DNA from 2 places in the Streptomyces sp. NBC_01451 genome. Region 2 is predicted to be linked to the other one. Evidence: predicted binding sites of a transcription regulator. Region 2 holds the regulator's gene; the other holds the start of a gene.
What was found. Region 2 encodes HspR, which represses chaperone genes until heat shock. Its sites were predicted from a motif close to TTGAGNNNNNNNNNCTCAA; they were not measured.
Positions count from the first base shown of each region.

Region 1: lon (endopeptidase La) is a predicted target of HspR. The motif match lies at 3,572-3,590, and genes of this name have one in related genera.

Region 1 covers NZ_CP109479.1:2,860,866-2,870,101, reverse strand. The annotation lists gene OG595_RS12105 (HAMP domain-containing sensor histidine kinase) at 1-260, opposite strand, end outside; gene OG595_RS12100 (response regulator transcription factor) at 257-994, opposite strand; gene OG595_RS12095 (spermidine synthase) at 1,140-1,835, opposite strand; gene OG595_RS12090 (rhomboid-like protein) at 1,985-2,782, shown strand; gene OG595_RS12085 (GNAT family N-acetyltransferase) at 2,779-3,435, opposite strand; gene lon (endopeptidase La) at 3,613-6,036, shown strand; gene OG595_RS12075 (MarR family winged helix-turn-helix transcriptional regulator) at 6,234-6,737, shown strand; gene OG595_RS12070 (hypothetical protein) at 6,772-7,563, opposite strand; gene OG595_RS12065 (sensor histidine kinase) at 8,003-9,236, shown strand, end outside.
Region 2 covers NZ_CP109479.1:5,104,075-5,113,310, forward strand. The annotation lists gene dnaK (molecular chaperone DnaK) at 1-1,352, shown strand, start outside; gene grpE (nucleotide exchange factor GrpE) at 1,349-2,005, shown strand; gene dnaJ (molecular chaperone DnaJ) at 2,042-3,229, shown strand; gene OG595_RS22390 (heat shock protein transcriptional repressor HspR) at 3,235-3,681, shown strand; gene OG595_RS22395 (PA14 domain-containing protein) at 3,741-5,762, opposite strand; gene OG595_RS22400 (hypothetical protein) at 6,073-6,645, opposite strand; gene OG595_RS22405 (ATP-binding protein) at 6,753-7,145, shown strand; gene OG595_RS22410 (Uma2 family endonuclease) at 7,545-7,967, shown strand; gene OG595_RS22415 (fibronectin type III domain-containing protein) at 8,044-9,236, opposite strand, start outside.

The sequences.
Region 1 (9,236 bases), 2.2 Mb from region 2:
CGCGCCACGGCGTTCATGTCGTCCAGCGGCGCGGTGAGCGAATGGGCCACGAACTGCGTAATCAGCAGTGTGGCGATCATCGAGAAGACCGTGATGAAGCGGAGCTCCGTCTTGGTGTGCACCGCGATCATCGACAGGCCGGTGGTGATCAGCACCGAGACGACCACCAGTGCGCCCAGCTTGGTCTTGATCGAGAACGGGCGTACGCCGCCCCAGGGTTCTCCGGGGCTCCTCCGTGCGGCCGGCCGCCCGCGGTTCATGGCGTCGGTGTCTCCAGTGCGTACCCGACCCCGTGCACCGTACGGATCCGCTCGGCGCCGATCTTCCGGCGCAGCGCCTTGATGTGGCTGTCGACGGTGCGGGTGCCGGAGGCGTCCGCCCAGTCCCACACCTCCGCGAGCAGCTGCTCGCGGGAGAGGACGGCGCGGGGGGTGTTGGCGAGACAGACGAGCAGGTCGAACTCGGTGGGCGTGAGATGCACGTCCTCGGAGCGCACCCGCACCCGTCGCTGCGCGTGGTCGATCTCCAGCTCGCCGAGCCGCAGGATGCCGGAGCGGGGTGTCGACGCGGCGATGGCGGCCCGCTCCACCCGGCGCAGCAGCACATGCACCCGCGCGGCCAGCTCGCGCATGGAGAAGGGCTTGGTCATGTAGTCGTCGGCGCCGACACCGAGCCCGACCAGCATGTCGGTCTCGTCGTCGCGCGCGGTGAGCATCAGGACGGGCACGGCCCGCTGGGCCTGTACCCGCCTGCATACTTCGAGCCCGTCGAAGCCGGGCAGCATGATGTCGAGGATCAGCAGGTCGGGCTGCCATGCCTCGGCGGTGTCGACGGCGGCCGGGCCGTCACCGGCGGTCTGCACGAGAAATCCCTCGGCACGCAGACGGGCCGCGATGGCGTCGACGATCGTCGGATCGTCCTCGACCACGAGTACCCGGCGCTGGGCGCCGGGGGTCGCCGTCGCGCCGTTCTGGGAGGTGTGTGTCTGCTCCATCGCCCGTCCCTGAAGTGTGCTTTCCGGAACCAGTGGGGTGGTTCCTTGGCTGCGCTTGTCCGCGCATGACTGCGATTGACGCACGACTGATCGGATGAGTGATCGGCGTCAGGGAAGCAGAGTACGGGCAGTCACCGCGAGGGGTCTATCCAGGTCGGACGGCGAGGTGGACGACGTCGGGGACTCCCCGGGCAACGGCGATCTCTTCGGTGCGTACCGACCGGAATCCGGCATTCCGTAGAGTTCCCTCAAATTCCCGTGAGGGTTGCGCGGACCACACCGCGAGCACCCCGTCCGGCCTCAACACCCTTGCGCAGCTTGCCAGTCCGGCCTGCGAATACAGGCTCTGGTTGTCCTCCGTGACGGTCCAGCCGGGCCCGTTGTCGATGTCGAGACACAGCGCGTCGAATGTGGCGGAGGTCTCATTGACGTATCTCACGAGATCGGCTTCGACGATCCTGGTACGGGGATCGGCGAGGGCGTCGGAGGAGAGCGGGGCGAGCGGTCCGTCCCGATGCCATCCGATGACCGCCGGTTCGCGTTCGACGACGGTGATGCCGCCCCAGTGGGGGTCGGCCGCGGCGTGCACGAGCGAGAACCCGACGCCGAGGCCGCCGATGAGGACGTGCGGGGCGGAGTCCCGGGTGCCGGGGGTGAGGGCGTCGAGGGCCGCGTCGACGAGGAGGCGCTCGGACCGGCCGTCCGAAGTGTCCATCAGGAAGCACCCGTTGGCGATGATCTGCAGTAACTCCCCGTGTCGCCGCAGGACGACCTCGCCGTACGGGCCCTCGCGGCGGTCCAGGACTTCGGGGGTGTCGTGGGCGGCGGTCGGGTGGGTCATGGGGACATCTTGGCGCAGTGCGCCTCGAATGAGCGCGGCCTTTATGAGGCCTGTCGGATTGCTGTGAATCGGCCGAGGCGTGGTGCGGGTCACAGACAACCGTGCGGGTGGAGGCGAAGGGTGGGGCGAAACGGAAGGAGAGCCTCACCGTGGAACGGGTCGATGCGAAGGGTGATGTGACGGCGGGTCCGTCGGCGCCCCCGGACGCGCCCGTCGCGGAGGGCGTACGGCTGCTGGACGGGATGCCGAGGCAGCGAGGACCGGTGGAAGCCGTGCCCGTGCGGCCCGCGGCGCCCGAGGGGGCTGCCCCCGGGAGGCGGGTCCTCCGTCCCTGGCGCCTCCTCCCCACTCCCACCGGAACCCCGTTCACCCTCACGTTCGCGGCGGTCCTCCTGGTCACGGCCTTCGTCGCCGAGCACGCCGACCCCGCCCTCGTGCACGCCCTCCACCAGGGCTCCAGCACCGATGTCGCCCATCTCCTGCGGACCCCCGTGTTCGTGCTGGTCGCCAGCGCGCTGTGGGTCGTGGGTGGCGTGACATCGCCGTACGCCGTGCTCTTCCTCCTCGTGCTGACCGCGCTGGAGCGGCGGATCGGCGGGCTGCGTACCGCAGGGGTGTTCGCACTGGGGCATGTGCTGGCCACCCTCGCGACCGAGGTGCCGGTGGGGCTCGCGGTGCTGGTGGGGTGGCTGCCCGTGAGTTCCCTTCACCGGCTCGACTACGGGATCAGTTTCGGGGTCGCGGCGAGTGCGGGGGCGCTGGCGGGCCTGCTGAGGCCCTGGCTGGGGTGGCCGTTGCTGCTGGTGTTCGGCGGGACGCTGGTGCGGGACCTGATCGCCTACACCGATCCGATGACCAACTGGGGGCATGTGACGGCGCTGGCCATCGGCGTCGCCACCTGGCCCTGGGTGCGGCGACGGCGGAGGCCGGCCCGGCTTGATCTTTAACGTCCGGCGCCCGTCCCCATGAACTTCGCGCTCGTCAGAAGCGCCTCGGCCCGCCAGCCCAGCGCCTCGTACAGCGCCCGTCCGTCCGGTGTTCCGGCCAGTACGCCTCTCTCCGCGCCCTGTGCGACGGCCTCCTGGGCCAGCGTGCGCATCACGAACGAGCCGAGTCCCCGGCGCTGGTGCGCGGGGGAGGTCGCCACCTGGTCGACGACCGCTGTACGGCCCGTCGGGGCGAGCTGGCCGCGGGCCGCCCAGGAGCCGTCGGGTGCCGTGAGCAGGACGCGGGTCACCCCGCCGCGCGTCCACACGCGGGCCCGGTAGCCGTCCGGGACGGCCGGGGGTGCCGCGGCGGTCAGGGGGGCCGACATCAGGTAACCCGGATCGGGGGCGACCCACCAGCCCTCGCCGAGCCACCCGCCGACCGTCGCCGGGTCGGCGAAGACCTTGAGCCACACGCCTTCCCCGGTCACCGCGTCGGCCACTTTCCGGACGGTCCGCTCCTCGACGCCGTCGTTCACCGCGTCGAGGACGTGCCGGGTGACGTGCTCGGCCGTGCCCACGTCGATCGTGTATCCCCAGGGCTCGACCAACGGCGGCGACGCCCCGCGCGAGACCACCCAGCCGTCGACCCAGGCCCGCACGGTTCCGTCCACGCCAACTCCCGAGGTAATGGTTGAAGTTCAGTAATGAGTATTACGTACGAGACTGTATGCGCAGGTCCGGTCGTCGCGGCAGAGGTGATCGCTCACGGCGAACACGGACCGGGGAACAATCGGCCTCCGCCGTGCATTGAGTCGGCATAGCTCAACTTGAGTGCCGAAGGGGAGATCATGGCTACTGAGTCCACGGCGTTCACACCGCTCACGCTGCCCGTGCTGCCGCTCGACGACGAGGTCGTGCTGCCCGGCATGGTTGTTCCGCTGGACCTGAACGACGCCGAGGTGCGTGCCGCGGTGGAGGCCGCCCAGGCCGCCGCCCGCACCGAGCCCGGCAAGCCCAGGGTTCTGCTCGTGCCGCGCATCGACGGGACGTACCCGGGCACCGGTGTGCTCGGTACCGTCGAGCAGGTCGGCCGGCTGGCCGACGGGGATCCGGGCGCCCTCATCCGGGCCCGGGGACGGGTGCGGATCGGCGCCGGGACCACCGGCCCGGGGGCCGCGCTGTGGGTCGAGGGGACGCGGATCGACGAGACCGTGCCGGACCCCGTGCCCGGTCACGTCACCGAACTTGCCAAGGAGTACAAGGCTCTCGCGACCGCCTGGCTGCGCAAGCGCGGCGCCTGGCAGGTCGTCGACCGCGTACAGGCCATCGACGACGTCTCCGCCCTTGCCGACAATTCCGGTTACTCGCCCTTCCTCAGCACCGACCAGAAGATCGAACTGCTGGAGACCACCGACCCGGTGGCCCGGCTGAAGCTCGCCACCCAGCAGCTGCGCGACCACCTCGCCGAGCAGGACGTGGCCGAGACCATCGCGAAGGACGTCCAGGAGGGCGTCGACAAGCAGCAGCGGGAGTTCCTGCTGCGCAAGCAGCTGGAAGCCGTACGCAAGGAGCTGCGCGAGATCAACGGCGAGCGGGACGGCGAGGAGTCCGACGACTACCGGACCCGCGTCGAGGCCGCCGATCTGCCCGAGAACGTGCGCGAGGCGGCTCTCAAGGAGGTCGACAAGCTGGAGCGGTCCTCCGAGCAGTCACCCGAAGGCGGCTGGATCCGGACCTGGCTCGACACCGTTCTCGAACTGCCGTGGAACGAGCGGACCGAGGACTCCTACGACATCCAGGGCGCCCAGGCCGTGCTCGACGCCGAGCACGCGGGGCTGGAGGACGTGAAGGAGCGCATCACCGAGTACCTCGCCGTGCGCAAGCGGCGTGCCGAGCGCGGGCTGGGTGTTGTCGGCGGGCGTCGTGGTGGCGCCGTGCTCGCCCTCGTCGGGCCGCCCGGGGTCGGCAAGACCAGCCTGGGTGAGTCCGTCGCGCACGCCATGGGGCGGAAGTTCGTCCGCGTGGCGCTGGGCGGGGTCAGGGACGAGGCCGAGATCCGCGGGCACCGGCGTACGTATGTCGGCGCGCTGCCCGGGCGCATCGTGCGGGCCATCAAGGAGGCCGGGTCGATGAACCCCGTCGTCCTCCTCGACGAGATCGACAAGGTCGGCTCCGACTTCCGGGGCGACCCGGCCGCGGCCCTGCTCGAAGTCCTCGACCCGGCGCAGAACCACACCTTCCGCGACCACTACCTCGAAGTCGAACTCGACCTGAGCGACGTGGTGTTCCTCGCCACCGCGAATGTCCTGGAGGCCATCCCCGAGGCCCTGCTCGACCGGATGGAACTCGTCCGGCTGGACGGCTACACGGAGGACGAGAAGGTCGTCATCGCCCGGGACCACCTGCTGCCCCGGCAGTTGGAGCGGGCCGGCCTGGAAGGCGCCGAAGTCGCCCTCGACGAGGGCGCGTTGCGCAAGCTGGCCGGCGAGTACACCCGGGAGGCCGGGGTCCGGAACCTGGAGCGGTCCATCGCGCGGCTGCTGCGCAAGGTCGCCGCACAGCACGAACTCGGTGAGCGCAAGCTGCCGTTCACCGTCACGGAGGACGACCTGCGCGGCCTCATCGGGCGGCCCCACCACGTGCCCGAGTCCGCCACCGACCCGGCCGAGCGGCGCACCGCCGTACCGGGCGTGGCGACCGGGCTCGCGGTCACCGGGGCCGGGGGTGACGTCCTCTACGTCGAGGCGTCGCTCGCCGATCCGGAGACCGGCGCCGCCGGACTGACCCTCACCGGGCAGCTCGGCGACGTCATGAAGGAGTCCGCGCAGATCGCGCTCTCCTTCCTGCGCTCGCACGGCGCCGAACTGGAACTGCCCGTGGGCGACCTGAAGGACCGGGGCGTGCACATCCACTTCCCGGCGGGTGCCGTGCCCAAGGACGGTCCGAGCGCGGGCGTCACCATGACGACCGCCCTCGCCTCGCTGCTCAGCGGACGGCTCGTCCGGACGGACGTCGCCATGACCGGCGAGGTCTCGCTGACCGGACGGGTGCTGCCCATCGGCGGTGTGAAGCAGAAGCTGCTCGCCGCGCACCGGGCCGGCGTCACCACCGTGATCATCCCGAAGCGCAACGAGGCCGACCTGGACGACGTCCCGGCCGAGGTCCTGGAGAAGCTCGACGTCCATGCCGTCACGGACGTCCGCCAGGTCCTCGAACTGGCGCTCACCCCGGCTCAGAACCCGGCGGAGGTGAGGGTTCCGGCAGCGGCGTGACGGACGCTGCCGGTCGGCGAGGGCCCGGGTCCCCGGAAGGAAGGGGGGTCCGGGCCTTCCCGTACCCGTGCCCGGGGCCTGCGGGGGGACCTGGGTGACGTCGTTGCTCCTGGCCTGCGAAATACTGTCCGAGCTGCGGCAACGGCGGTGTGTGGCGGAAATCTTCAGAGCGGCGAAACCGGATCAGGGGTGCTGACGTGCACGAGGACGGGAACGGCGAGGGGAACCTCGGCGGGCGGCGTGTCGAGTCCGCGATGTCCGGGCGCGGGGTCGAGCGGGAGTTCCTCGCCCTGGAGCGCGAGTTGACGGTGTTCCTGCGGCGTGCCCGGGCCAACTCCGGGGAGATGGCCCGCGAGGTCCACCCCGACCTGGAGTCGTCGGCGTACGGGCTGCTGGTGCGGCTCGACGAGTGCGGGCGTCAGCGTGCCACCGAGCTCGCGGCCTACATCGGTGTCGGCAAGGCCACCATGTCCCGTCAGCTGCGCGCGCTGGAGGAGCTGGGCCTGATCGCCCGCGAGCCGGACCCGGCCGACGGACGTGCCTGGCTCGTCCACCTCACGGACGAGGGCCGGGTCCGTTTCCGTAGCGTCCGGGAGGCGCGACGGGAGCGGTACGTGCGCAAGCTGGCCGCCTGGGACCGTGTCGAGGTGGCCGAACTGGCCCGGCTGCTGCACCAGCTCAACGTCGGCATGGAGAAGTAGGCCCGCCGCACCGGCGGTCAGTGGTTCCCGGCCGTCACAGCTCCACGTACACGACCGTCGCGTCGTCGTGCGTCTTGCTGCGGCCCAGGCGCGGCCGGCCCCCGTCCGCGTCCGCCCGTTCCAGCTCCCGTACGCGGTTCACCAGCGCCGCCGGGCCCTCCTTGCGTACGGCGGTGAAGCAGGCCGTCCAGTCGCCCTCGGTGAACCTCTCCACCCAGCGGGTCGCGCCGTCCGTCAGGGCGGCCAGGGCGCGGACCTCGGCGCGCGGGAGTGAACCCGTCACCGCGCGGGACGCCACCGACGGATCGGCCGCCGCCGTGAAGAAGCCGCCCTCCCTGTTGCGTACCGTCGCGTCGGCGATCGCGTCCGTGACCAGGGAGGCGCGGGGGACGAGGGACAGGCGGTCGTCCAGGTGCGCGGTGACCGTGCCGTCCGGGGACTCGGTCAGCAGGGCCGAGTCGGACAGGACCAGGTGCTCGACGGCGGCCGGTGACCAGCGGGCCAGAACCACGGTCGCCTGCGGGGTGCGTGGGTGAGAAAGGTCACAGGTTTGCCTGTGGGCCCCGGCGGTGCGGGAGATCGCGGCCGCCAGGACCTCGGTGAGGGGCATATCCCGCCGTGAAACAGACAGTTCGGTCAGTGCGCCGCCGAGCCGGGCCGTGTACCAGGGGACGGAATGCAGACAACCCGTTCCGGAGCCGGGGGGAGTCACCCCGTCCAGCAGGACGAGCGAACCGCCCTGCCCGGAGGCGGGGAGTCCGATCGCCGCGAAGTCCTCATTGGGGCGGGCCGGATCGCCGGGCTCCGTGACGAGTTCAGTGCGCATCCGGCCAGTCTGCACGAGCCCTTCACAAGCTTCCCGAAAGGCTGGCAACAATCGTCCGAACAACGTGTACTCGCTGGTCAGACGCCTGTTTTGGGGGAGAATGATCCACCCGGTGAATACGTAACAGCGGATAATGTCAAAGCCCGCCGCCCACGTCCAACCGGGCCGCCGGTCACGGTGGGTGCACAGGCCGGAGGAACTTGCCGCCAACTCCCCGCCGATGTTGACTCCTTGATGTTCACTCCTTTGAGTGGCGGGTCGGGTGACGCGCGCTCCCTGCCCGTCGGCATGGGAGGGTCGGGAGCCGGACTGTGCCGGAGAACCGGAGTCGTACCGGGTGAGCGGCAGGCCAGAACCATCCGGGCGGCCGTGCAGTTGACGGATCGTCATCCGGGTCCCGATGGATCGTCACCCGGGCCCATGGGCACACGAGTCAGGAATGCGAGCACCGGTGCAGAAGACGCGGCCTCGGCGCACAGGCAGGCAGACAGCTCCCGCAGGGGGCGCTACCGGTGACGCCCCGACCGATCCCGCGGGCCGGGGTCGTCCCGCCCACGTCCGCAACCGGCTCATCGTGGCCGTCGCCGTCGTGGCCGCCGCGATCGCCGGAGCCGGTGCCCCGTCCGTGGTGGCGGCCTCCTCGCAGCTCCACGACTCGCAGGATCTGGTGACGCTCGCGACGCAGACCCAGGACGCCCTGACCCTCGCCCACTCGCTCGCCGACGAACGCGACGAGGCCACCGTCTACATCGCCGCCGGCCGCCCCAAGGGCAAGGCGCCCTCCGAGCAGCGGGCCGCCCGCGTCGACCGGGAGGTCGGCGACCTGCGCGCGAACCCCGACACCCCGGCCGCACTGGTCGCGGACCTCGACGCCATCGCGGCGCTGCGCACGGAGGCGCTCACCGGGAAGAGCACCGCTCTCCAGTCGCACGAGGCGTACTCCGCCGCCATCACCGGGCTGCACCGTCTCGCCGAACAGCTGGCCGAGAAGCAGCCGCCCCGCGCGGGCGCCGGCGCGTACGCCCTCGCCGAACTCGACTCCGCCGTCCAGCAGGCCGCCGCCGCCCGTGGTCTCCTCCTCGCCGCGCTCAGTGTGCCGACGTCCACCGAGAACGTGTACGACCCGGTCACCGGGCTGTCGTCCGAGCAGACCGTCACCGCGCCGGCCGATGCCAGGACCCGGGCCGCGCTCAGCGCCGCCGCCCAGCAGGCCCGGCTCCGCTCGGACGCGGCGATCACCGACTTCCGCGAGACCGCCCCCGAGGCCGCCGTCGGCAGCTACGACTCCACGGTCACCGGACCCGAGGTCGACAGCGCCGACAAGTACCTCGCCTCGCTCACCGACCAGCCCACGCTGTCCACGAGCGAACTCGCCACCAGCCTCAGCGGCGTCGACGCGGCCGTCTCCGCCCGCCTCGAACTGATGCGCGGCGTCGAGTCCTCCCTCTACGACCGCCGCACCAAGGCCCTCACCAAGCTCCGCGACGACGACGTCACCGTGCTGGAGATCCGGATCGCCGCCCTCGGCGCCCTCCTCCTGGTCGCCGTCGGTATCGCCACCGCCATGGCCCGCTCCCTCACCCGACCGCTCTCCGTGCTGCGCCGGGGCACCGCCCGGCTGGCCGGGGCAGCCGACCCGCTCGCCGAGGAACCGGTCAGGTTCACCGGCCGCA
Region 2 (9,236 bases):
TCGTCTTCGACCTCGGTGGCGGCACCTTCGACGTGTCCCTCCTGGAGATCGGTGACGGCGTCGTCGAGGTGAAGGCCACCAACGGTGACAACCACCTCGGTGGTGACGACTGGGACCAGCGCGTCATGGACTACCTGGTCCAGCAGTTCCGCTCCGGCCACGGCGTGGACCTGGGCAAGGACAAGATGGCTCTCCAGCGCCTCCGCGAGGCCGCCGAGAAGGCCAAGATCGAGCTGTCCTCGTCCACCGAGACCACGATCAACCTGCCCTACATCACGGCGTCCGCCGAGGGCCCGCTGCACCTGGACGAGAAGCTCACGCGCGCCCAGTTCCAGCAGCTGACGGCCGACCTGCTGGAGCGCTGCAAGACGCCGTTCCACAACGTCATCAAGGACGCGGGGATCAACCTCTCCGAGATCGACCACGTCGTTCTCGTCGGTGGCTCCACCCGTATGCCCGCCGTCGCCGAGCTCGTCAAGGAGCTGACCGGCGGTCAGGACGCCAACAAGGGCGTTAACCCGGACGAGGTCGTCGCCATCGGCGCCGCGCTCCAGGCCGGTGTCCTCAAGGGCGAGGTCAAGGACGTCCTGCTCCTCGACGTCACCCCGCTGTCCCTCGGTATCGAGACCAAGGGAGGGATCATGACGAAGCTCATCGAGCGCAACACCACGATCCCGACCAAGCGTTCCGAGATCTTCACGACGGCCGAGGACAACCAGCCGTCCGTCCAGATCCAGGTCTACCAGGGCGAGCGCGAGATCGCGGCGTACAACAAGAAGCTCGGGATGTTCGAGCTGACGGGCCTGCCGCCGGCCCCGCGCGGCGTGCCGCAGATCGAGGTCGCCTTCGACATCGACGCCAACGGCATCATGCACGTCACGGCCAAGGACCTCGGCACGGGCAAGGAACAGAAGATGACCGTCACCGGTGGCTCCTCGCTGCCGAAGGACGAGGTCGACCGCATGCGCCAGGAGGCCGAGCAGTACGCGGACGAGGACCACCGTCGCCGCGAGGCCGCCGAGACCCGCAACCAGGGCGAGCAGCTCGTCTACCAGACGGAGAAGTTCCTCAAGGACAACGAGGACAAGGTCCCCGGCGACATCAAGACCGAGGTCGAGGCCTCGATCGAGGAGCTGAAGGCCGCGCTCAAGGGCGAGGACGTCGCCGAGATCCGCACCTCCACGGAGAAGGTCGCCGCCGTCTCGCAGAAGCTGGGCCAGGCGATGTACGCCGACGCCCAGGCCGGCCAGGCCGCCGGTGACGACACGCCCGGCGCCGAGGCCCCGAAGGCCGACGACGACGTGGTGGACGCCGAGATCGTCGACGACGAGCGCAAGGACGGTGTCGCGTGACGGAGGAGACTCCGGGCTTCGACGAGAAGCCCGACGTCCCTTCCGGCGCCACCCCCGACGACGCCGAGCCGAAGGCCGCCCCCTCTTCGGAGGGGGCGTCCCCGGCCGGGGACGCAGCAGCAGTACAGGTCGCCGGTCTGACGGCCCAGCTGGACCAGGTTCGCACGGCGCTCGGTGAGCGCACCGCCGACCTCCAGCGGCTCCAGGCCGAATATCAGAACTACCGCCGCAGGGTCGAGCGGGACCGGGTCGTGGTCAAGGAGATCGCCATCGCGAGCCTCCTGACCGAACTTCTGCCCGTGCTCGACGACATCGGCCGCGCGAGGGAACACGGCGAACTGGTCGGCGGGTTCAAGTCCGTCGCCGAGTCGCTGGAGACCGTCGCCGCCAAGATGGGCCTTCAGCAGTTCGGCAAGGAGGGCGAGCCCTTCGACCCGATGATCCACGAGGCCCTGATGCACTCGTACGCGCCGGACGTCACGGAGACGACCTGCGTGGCGATCCTGCAGCCGGGCTACCGGTTCGGCGAGCGCAACCTGCGTCCCGCGCGGGTCGCGGTGGCCGAGCCCCAGCCCGGGGCCACGCAGGCCGACAAGGGCGACTCCCCGGAGTCGGCGGACGGCAAGGAGAACGGTGGCCCGGAAGAGGGCTGACGTGAGCATTGACGCGGGGAAGGAGGGACGTCGGGGATGAGCACCAAGGACTTCATCGAGAAGGACTTCTACAAGGTCCTCGGCGTCCCCAAGGACGCCACCGAGGCCGAGATCAAGAAGGCGTACCGGAAACTCGCCCGCGAGTTCCACCCGGACGCCAACAAGGGCAACGCCAAGGCCGAGGAGCGCTTCAAGGAGATCTCCGAGGCGAACGACATCCTCGGCGACCCCAAGAAGCGCAAGGAGTACGACGAGGCCCGCGCCCTCTTCGGCAACGGCGGCTTCCGCCCCGGGCCGGGCGCGGGCGGCGGCTCCTTCAACTTCGACCTGGGTGACCTCTTCGGAGGCGGCGCCCAGGGCGGAGGCGCCGGCGGTTCCGGCGCGGGCGGCTTCGGCGGCGGCATCGGAGACGTCTTCGGCGGCCTGTTCAACCGCAGCGGCGGGACCACTCGTACGCAGCCCAGGCGCGGCCAGGACATCGACACCGAGGTCACGCTCAGCTTCACGGAGGCGGTCGACGGCGCGACGGTCCCGTTGCGCATGACGTCCCAGTCACCCTGCAAGGCGTGCTCGGGAACCGGCGACAAGAACGGCACACCGCGCGTGTGCCCGACCTGCGTCGGCACCGGCCAGGTGGCCCGCGGCTCGGGCGGCGGCTTCTCGCTCACCGACCCCTGCCCCGACTGCAAGGGCCGGGGCCTGATCGCGGAGCACGCCTGCCTGGTGTGCAGCGGCTCCGGGCGCGCCAAGTCCTCCCGGACGATGCAGGTGCGCATCCCGGCCGGGGTGGCGGACAACCAGCGCATCCGCCTGCGCGGCAAGGGAGCGCCGGGAGAGCGCGGCGGCCCGGCGGGCGACCTGTACGTCACCGTCCACGTCGACGCGCACCCGGTCTTCGGCCGCAAGGAGGACAACCTGACGGTGACGGTGCCGGTGACGTTCGTCGAGGCGGCACTCGGCGGCGAGGTCAGGGTCCCGACCCTGGCCGGCCCGCCGGTCACCCTGAAGCTGCCCCCGGGCACGCCCAACGGGCGCACGATGCGCGCGCGGGGCAAGGGCGCGGTCCGCAAGGACGGCACCCGGGGCGATCTGCTGGTCACCGTCGAGGTGAGTGTTCCGACGGAGCTGACGGGGAAGGCTCGTGACGCACTGGAGGCGTATCGCGAGGCGACCGCGGACGAGGATCCGCGGGCGGAGCTGTTCGAGGCAGCGAAGGGAGCTTGACCGAGATGGACGGTCGTCGACGCAATCCGTACGAACTGACGCAGGAGACCCCGGTCTACGTCATCTCGGTGGCGGCCCAGCTCTCGGGCCTGCACCCGCAGACCCTGCGCCAGTACGACCGCCTGGGCCTGGTCTCCCCCGACCGCACCCCCGGCCGGGGCCGCCGCTACTCGGCCCGCGACATCGACCTGCTCCGCACGGTGCAGGCACTGTCGCAGGACGAGGGCATCAACCTGGCCGGCATCAAGCGGATCATCGAGCTGGAGAACCAGGTCGCTGCTCTGCAGTCCCGGGTGGCGGAGATGGAGTCCGCACTGGACGGGGCCGCGGCTGCCATGCAGCAGCGGGAGGCGGCGGTGCACGCGTCGTACCGGCGGGACCTGGTTCCGTACCAGGAGGTCCAGCAGACCAGTGCGTTGGTGGTCTGGCGGCCGAAGCGGCAACAGGACTGAGGTACGTGGACAGACACGCGAGAGGGGCCCGGAGAATTCTCCGGGCCCCTCTCGCGTGATCAGGGCGCCAGGGCCGCCCATGCGTCGTCGGGGGCGGATTCGGTGCCGTCGGCGTGGAGGGCGGTCACCCAGTAGAAGTTGGTGGTGCCGACCGCGGCCGTGGTGTCCGTGTATGACGTGCCGGTGACCGGGTCGGCGGTCAGGGGCTCGTACGTGGTGGTGGCCGGGTTCCACCGGTAGACCCGGTACCCGGTGACGGCCCCGTAGTACGAGCTGTCCAGTCGCCATGTGAGATCGACCGAGGTCGCGTCGTCGGCGACCTGGGCGTTCACGTGGACCCGCCAGTCCGCCGGGGTCTCGACGGTGGGCCGCAGGTCGTGCTCGGTGACGGTGACGGACACCAGGTCTTCGGCTGACGAATCATTCGAGTTGCCCGAAGTGTCCACGGCGCTCACGTAGTACGTGTGGGTCTCGCCGTCCTGGAGGTTCGCCGAGTCGACGATCCGGGTGGTTCCCGCCTCGGTTCGGCCCACATAGGTGTACTGGGTGCCGTCGCCGACCGTGCTCAGCCGGACGACGTGATACTCGGCGATGTCGGCCGCCGGGTTGTCGTCCCAGTCCAGGACCGTGCCGTATTCGGTGGCGGTGGCCGTGAACCCGGTGACGAGGGGCGGGGCGGTGGCGTCCGTGTAGAACCTGCCGATGCCTTCTGAGGGCTTCGACTCGCGTCCGAGGGCATCGACGGTGGTCACCCAGTACGAGTAGCTCGTACTGGGCACCGGGGTGGTGTCGGTGCACAGGTAGGTGTGCCGGAGTCCGAAGGTGGTGTCGATCAGCTCGGGGTCACAGGACACGAGCTGTGTCCCGGTGGTCTCGTCATGGCGGTACACCCGGAACTCCGCCGGTGCCAACGGCGACATCCACCAGGTCAGATCTACGCCGCCGCCGTCTTCCGGCCGGTTGACGCCGTTGACGAGGTAGGGCACGGCGAGCGGCCGGGCGTACGACACCACCGACGAGTACCCGGTGTTGCCTGCTGTGTCGGTGGCCGAGACCTTGTAGTAGGAGGTTTCCCCGTACGGGGCGGTCTCATCGTTCGCCGAGTTGCTCGCGCTCTTGAGCACGGTGAACGGCCCGTTGGGCGAACTGGCCCTCAGCAGGTGGTTCTCCAGCGATCCCTCGTCGGACATCCACCAGAGGGTCACTCCGCCCAGGGCGCTCTCGCTCAGGACCTTCAGTCCGGTAACGGTCGGCGGGGTCCGGTCGACGGTGGTGACCAGTTGGTCAGCGCTGCCCGTCGACTCGTGGCCCGCCTTGTCCACGGCCCGCACCTCGAAGAGGAGGGTGGCGCCGGTCGCGCCCACCGACCGGGTGAACGAGGTCCCGGACAGGTCTGCGACACCGCTGATCCTGCCCCAACCGGTTCCTCCCTTCACCTGCTGGTAGACGCGGTAGCCGGAGAGATCCATCTCCTTGTTCTTCGCCCAACTGACCTTCACCTTGTCGGTGGTCTTGTCGTACGTCGCGGATGCTCCGGTGGGCGCGAGCGGCTTGACCTTGTCGACCGCTGCCGAAGTGCGGGGCGCGTAGGCGAAGTTGACGTTCGCGTTGCCCGTCCAGGCCGCGAAGTCGATGCGCAGGGTGTGCTTGCCGGTGGGGATGGTGAGGTTGACGGTCTTCTTCTGGGTCGTCGTGACGTTCTTCCAGAGGTTGACCTTGATCGTGCCGTCGAGGTAGACGCGGATGCCGTCTTGGGCGGCGGCCGTGAAGGTGAACGGCCCGCCCGATCCGAAGTCCCGTGTCACCGTCCAGCGGACGCCGAAGTTGTCCTTCGGGAGGCCGGTCGCGGGGGCTTTGGCGCCCCAGTTCTCGGCGACGGCCGCGTCGCAGTCGGTCTTCTTCGGAGTGCCGGAGAAGGTGGTGTTCGCGAAGAACTGCCGCTTGTAGACAGGGGAGTTGCAGGTGGTCGCGGCCGAGGCGACCGGGGCTGCGGTGCTGAGCAGCGCACCCGCGGTGGCGAGCACGACGGCGGTCGCGGTCGCCGTGGTGGCTGTGGGTGTCGTGCGTCTGCGTGGGTTCAATGCGGTCCTTCGGTCCTGATCACCGACGGCAGGGGGGAGCCGTTGACGATCAGGACTCGTGAGAGTGGGGCTTGGTTGTACGGGTGGTGCGAGTGATAATCCCGTCTCTGCCGACCAGGTTCGGCGACAGAGCCTCATGACGGTGTCGTCGAAGCCGGGGAACCCGTGTGGCCTGGATCCGGGCGGCCATGCATGGTGAGCATCGTGTTGCCGCCGACGCCGTACGCCATCGTGGCCGTCGTCCCGGAGGGCCCCGCCAGGGGCTCGTCATCGTGAGGCGATCACGGGCCACCGGCGGAGCCGAGACGGGTCAGGCCGTGGGTGTCGCCATCACCTCGGGGGACAGCGCGGACTCCGTGCCGGTCTCGGCGACGGAGGCGACGGCGTAGTAGTACGTCGTGCCGTTGGTCAGCCCTTTGTCGGTGTAGGTGGTGACGTGGGTCAGGACACTCGACTCGGCGGTTTCCTTGGTGAATCCAGGGGTGGTCGAGCGGTAGACGCGGTAGCCGACGACCACCTGCTCGGTGGGACTCTGGGGATAGGCGTCCCAGAGGAGCTGGACCTGCCCGTCGCCCGGAACGGTCTGGACCGCGTTGACGGGCAGCGGCAGCTGCGTCAGAGGCACCACGTGCGGCCGGAACGAGAACGAGGGCACGGAACGGACGCCGTACGTCGAGACGGCGACCACGGCGTAGTTGTAGTCGTACTCGTTCTCGGAGACCGTGGCCTGGAACGACGTTCCCCCGCCCCCGAAGTGGTTCGCCGGCACGGTCGTGTCCACGGGAGTGGTGCGCGAGCGGTACACCTCGTAGCCGGACACGGGGACGTACCCGCTGTTCGAGAAGCTCATCGAGAGCCGGTTGTTCACGATGGAGGGGTTCATGATGGCCGGCGGCTTCGGTGCACTGCTCGGTCCGACCGGCCTCGTTGCGCTGACCAAGGACTTCCAGGTGGACTCGTTCCCCGTCGCGTCCGCGGCCGTCACCACGTATGTACCGGTTCCCCCGACACCGCCGCAGCGTCGGCCGCGCCCGCGCCGCCCTCCGGCACCAGCTCGCCATATGGCACATCGACGACGCCGAACTCGCCGACTCCGCAGTCCTGTTGCTCTCCGAGCTGACCACCAATGCCGTGAACGCCCCGACAGCCCCCGGCCGGGTGATCGCCGTCCGGTTCGAACTGGCCGGTGCTGCGCTGCGCCTTGAGGTGTCCGACGTGAGCGACGGGCAGCCGAGGTTGCGGCATGCGGCGGGTGACGACGAGTCGGGGCGGGGTCTGGCGCTGGTGGAGGCCCTCGCCGATGCGTGGGGCACCGAACCGCGCGACACGGTCGGCAAGGTTGTGTGGGCGCGCCTGGTTCTGCCCGAAGGCGGCACACCGTGACGGAGACCGCGGCCATGCCCCCGACCCCGGACAGGTGCGGGACCGTACGCGCCTCTCTGTTCTACGGCGCCCCGATCCTCAGCGAAGTGGGCGCGTGCGTAAAGGAGTCAGCGCACCCCGGGGGCCACCGCGACGCCCGCGGAGGCACCTGGTATCTGATCCCGCTCGTCCCCATCCCGCCGTTGTCCGGAGAGGGGGAGAGAGCGGAGTGATGTCCCACCGCGCCTCCGCAAGGCGCGCCGAATCCTGCGCGTGGGCACTGACCCTCGTGGTTATGTCCGGGGCCGCGATCCTGCTCGTCCTCGACGTCCTGGAAAGCCGTCCGGTGACGGCGGATCCTGGCCTTGGGATCAGGATCCGGTTCAGAGAGCAGGTCAGTGAATCCCGGGACTCCTGGTCGTGCAGGACAGTGAGTACGGCGCCTGGAACGACACGAATGTGATCCATCCGTACAGGGCGTGGATTCCGGACGGGTTCGTGGCTCCTCGGGATGGTGAGCCGATCGAGACAGAGGACGGCCTTGGCGTCAACGCGTCAGCGGTTCACATGGTGATCGAAGTCGTCTCCCCGGGGAAGCGCAACCAGGATCGTGACCGAGTTCGCAAGCGCCGTGAGTACGCCCGTGCCGGAATCCCCGTCTACGTGATCATCGATGACTACGACAACCACGGGACCGTGAGCATCCAGACCGCTCCCGTGCCCGAACACGGCCCCTACGAGGACGAGCACCGCGTGCCGTACGGCACCGAGGCCGTCGTCCCGGAGGGCCCTGCCAAGGGGTTCGTCGTCGGTGAGGCGATCACGGGGCCGAAGCGCGGCTGAGGAGCGTCGTCGAACGTCGAACGTGGAAGGGGGCCGGGAGGTGAGCTGCCTCCCGGCCCCCTTCGTGCGTGTGCGGTCAGTTCGTGGGCGCGGTGGCCGCCCAGTCGCCCGCCGGCACGGACTCGGTGCCGTCCGCGGCCAGGGTGGTCACCCAGTAGAAGGACGTGGTGCCGCGCCGGGCGCCGGTGTCGTAGTAGTCGGTGACGTCGGAGCCGAGGTCGGCGATCTTCTCGTACGTCCCGGCGGCGGGGTTCCAGCGGTAGACGCGGAAGCCGGTCGTCACCTGGGAAACGGAGCTCCAGTTCCAGTCGAGGTGGTTGCCCTCGTCGCTCTCCGCTCCGGATGCGTCCAGTTCGAGCGGGGAGCCCTCCGGGGTGGCAACGCTCGGCGTCACGTCGAGCTCGGTCGCCACCACGATGTCGGCGTCGCCGGTCGTCTTCCAGGCGGACCACCAGTTGTCGTCGTACGCGTCCACGAAGAGGCAGGCCTCCTCGCCGTCGGGCAGGGTCGCGTACTCGTACGACGTGGTGTCGGCGGACAGCCACTCCACCTCGTGCACGGAGCAGACCTTCTCCTCGTCGCCCCGGATTTCACCCCGGTAGACGAGGTACCGCCCGAGGTCGGGCGCCGGGTTCGGATCCCAGGTCAGCGAGAAGCCGTACTCGGTCGGCGTGACCGTCAGCCCGGTCACCGCGGGCGGCGCGGTGGCGTCCGGGCGGGTGGCCTTGACGGCGGCGGAACGGGCGGACTCGTTGCCGGCCGTGTCGAGGGCGGTCACCTGATAGGTGTAGGTGCTCTCCTCGACCGCCGAGGTGTCCAGATACGAGGCCGTGGTCATGTTCCCGATGCTGACGTACGAGCTGCTTCCGCTCGGCGCCCGGTACACGCGGTACGACGACGCACCCGTGACCGCGGTCCATTCGATCCAGATCCCGGACAACGAGTGAGAGGTCTCCAGCCCGGTGGGCGCGGCGGGGGCGGTGCGGTCGACGGTGGTGACGGGCTTCTCGGCCGTACCGGCGGACTCGTTGCCTGCTTTGTCGTAGGCGCGGAGCTCGTAGTAGTAGGTGTCGGCGCCGGTCACCGGGAGGCTGGTGTCGGTGTACGTGGTGGCGGTGGTCGTCACGAGTGGCTTGGTGGGGAACGAACTTCCGTTCAGGCGGCGGTAGATGCGGTATCCCGCGAGGTCCATCTCCTGGTTCTTCGCCCAGGTGAGATTGGCCTTGCCTGTTGTCTTGTCGTACGTGACGGTGGGTGCCGTCGGGGTGA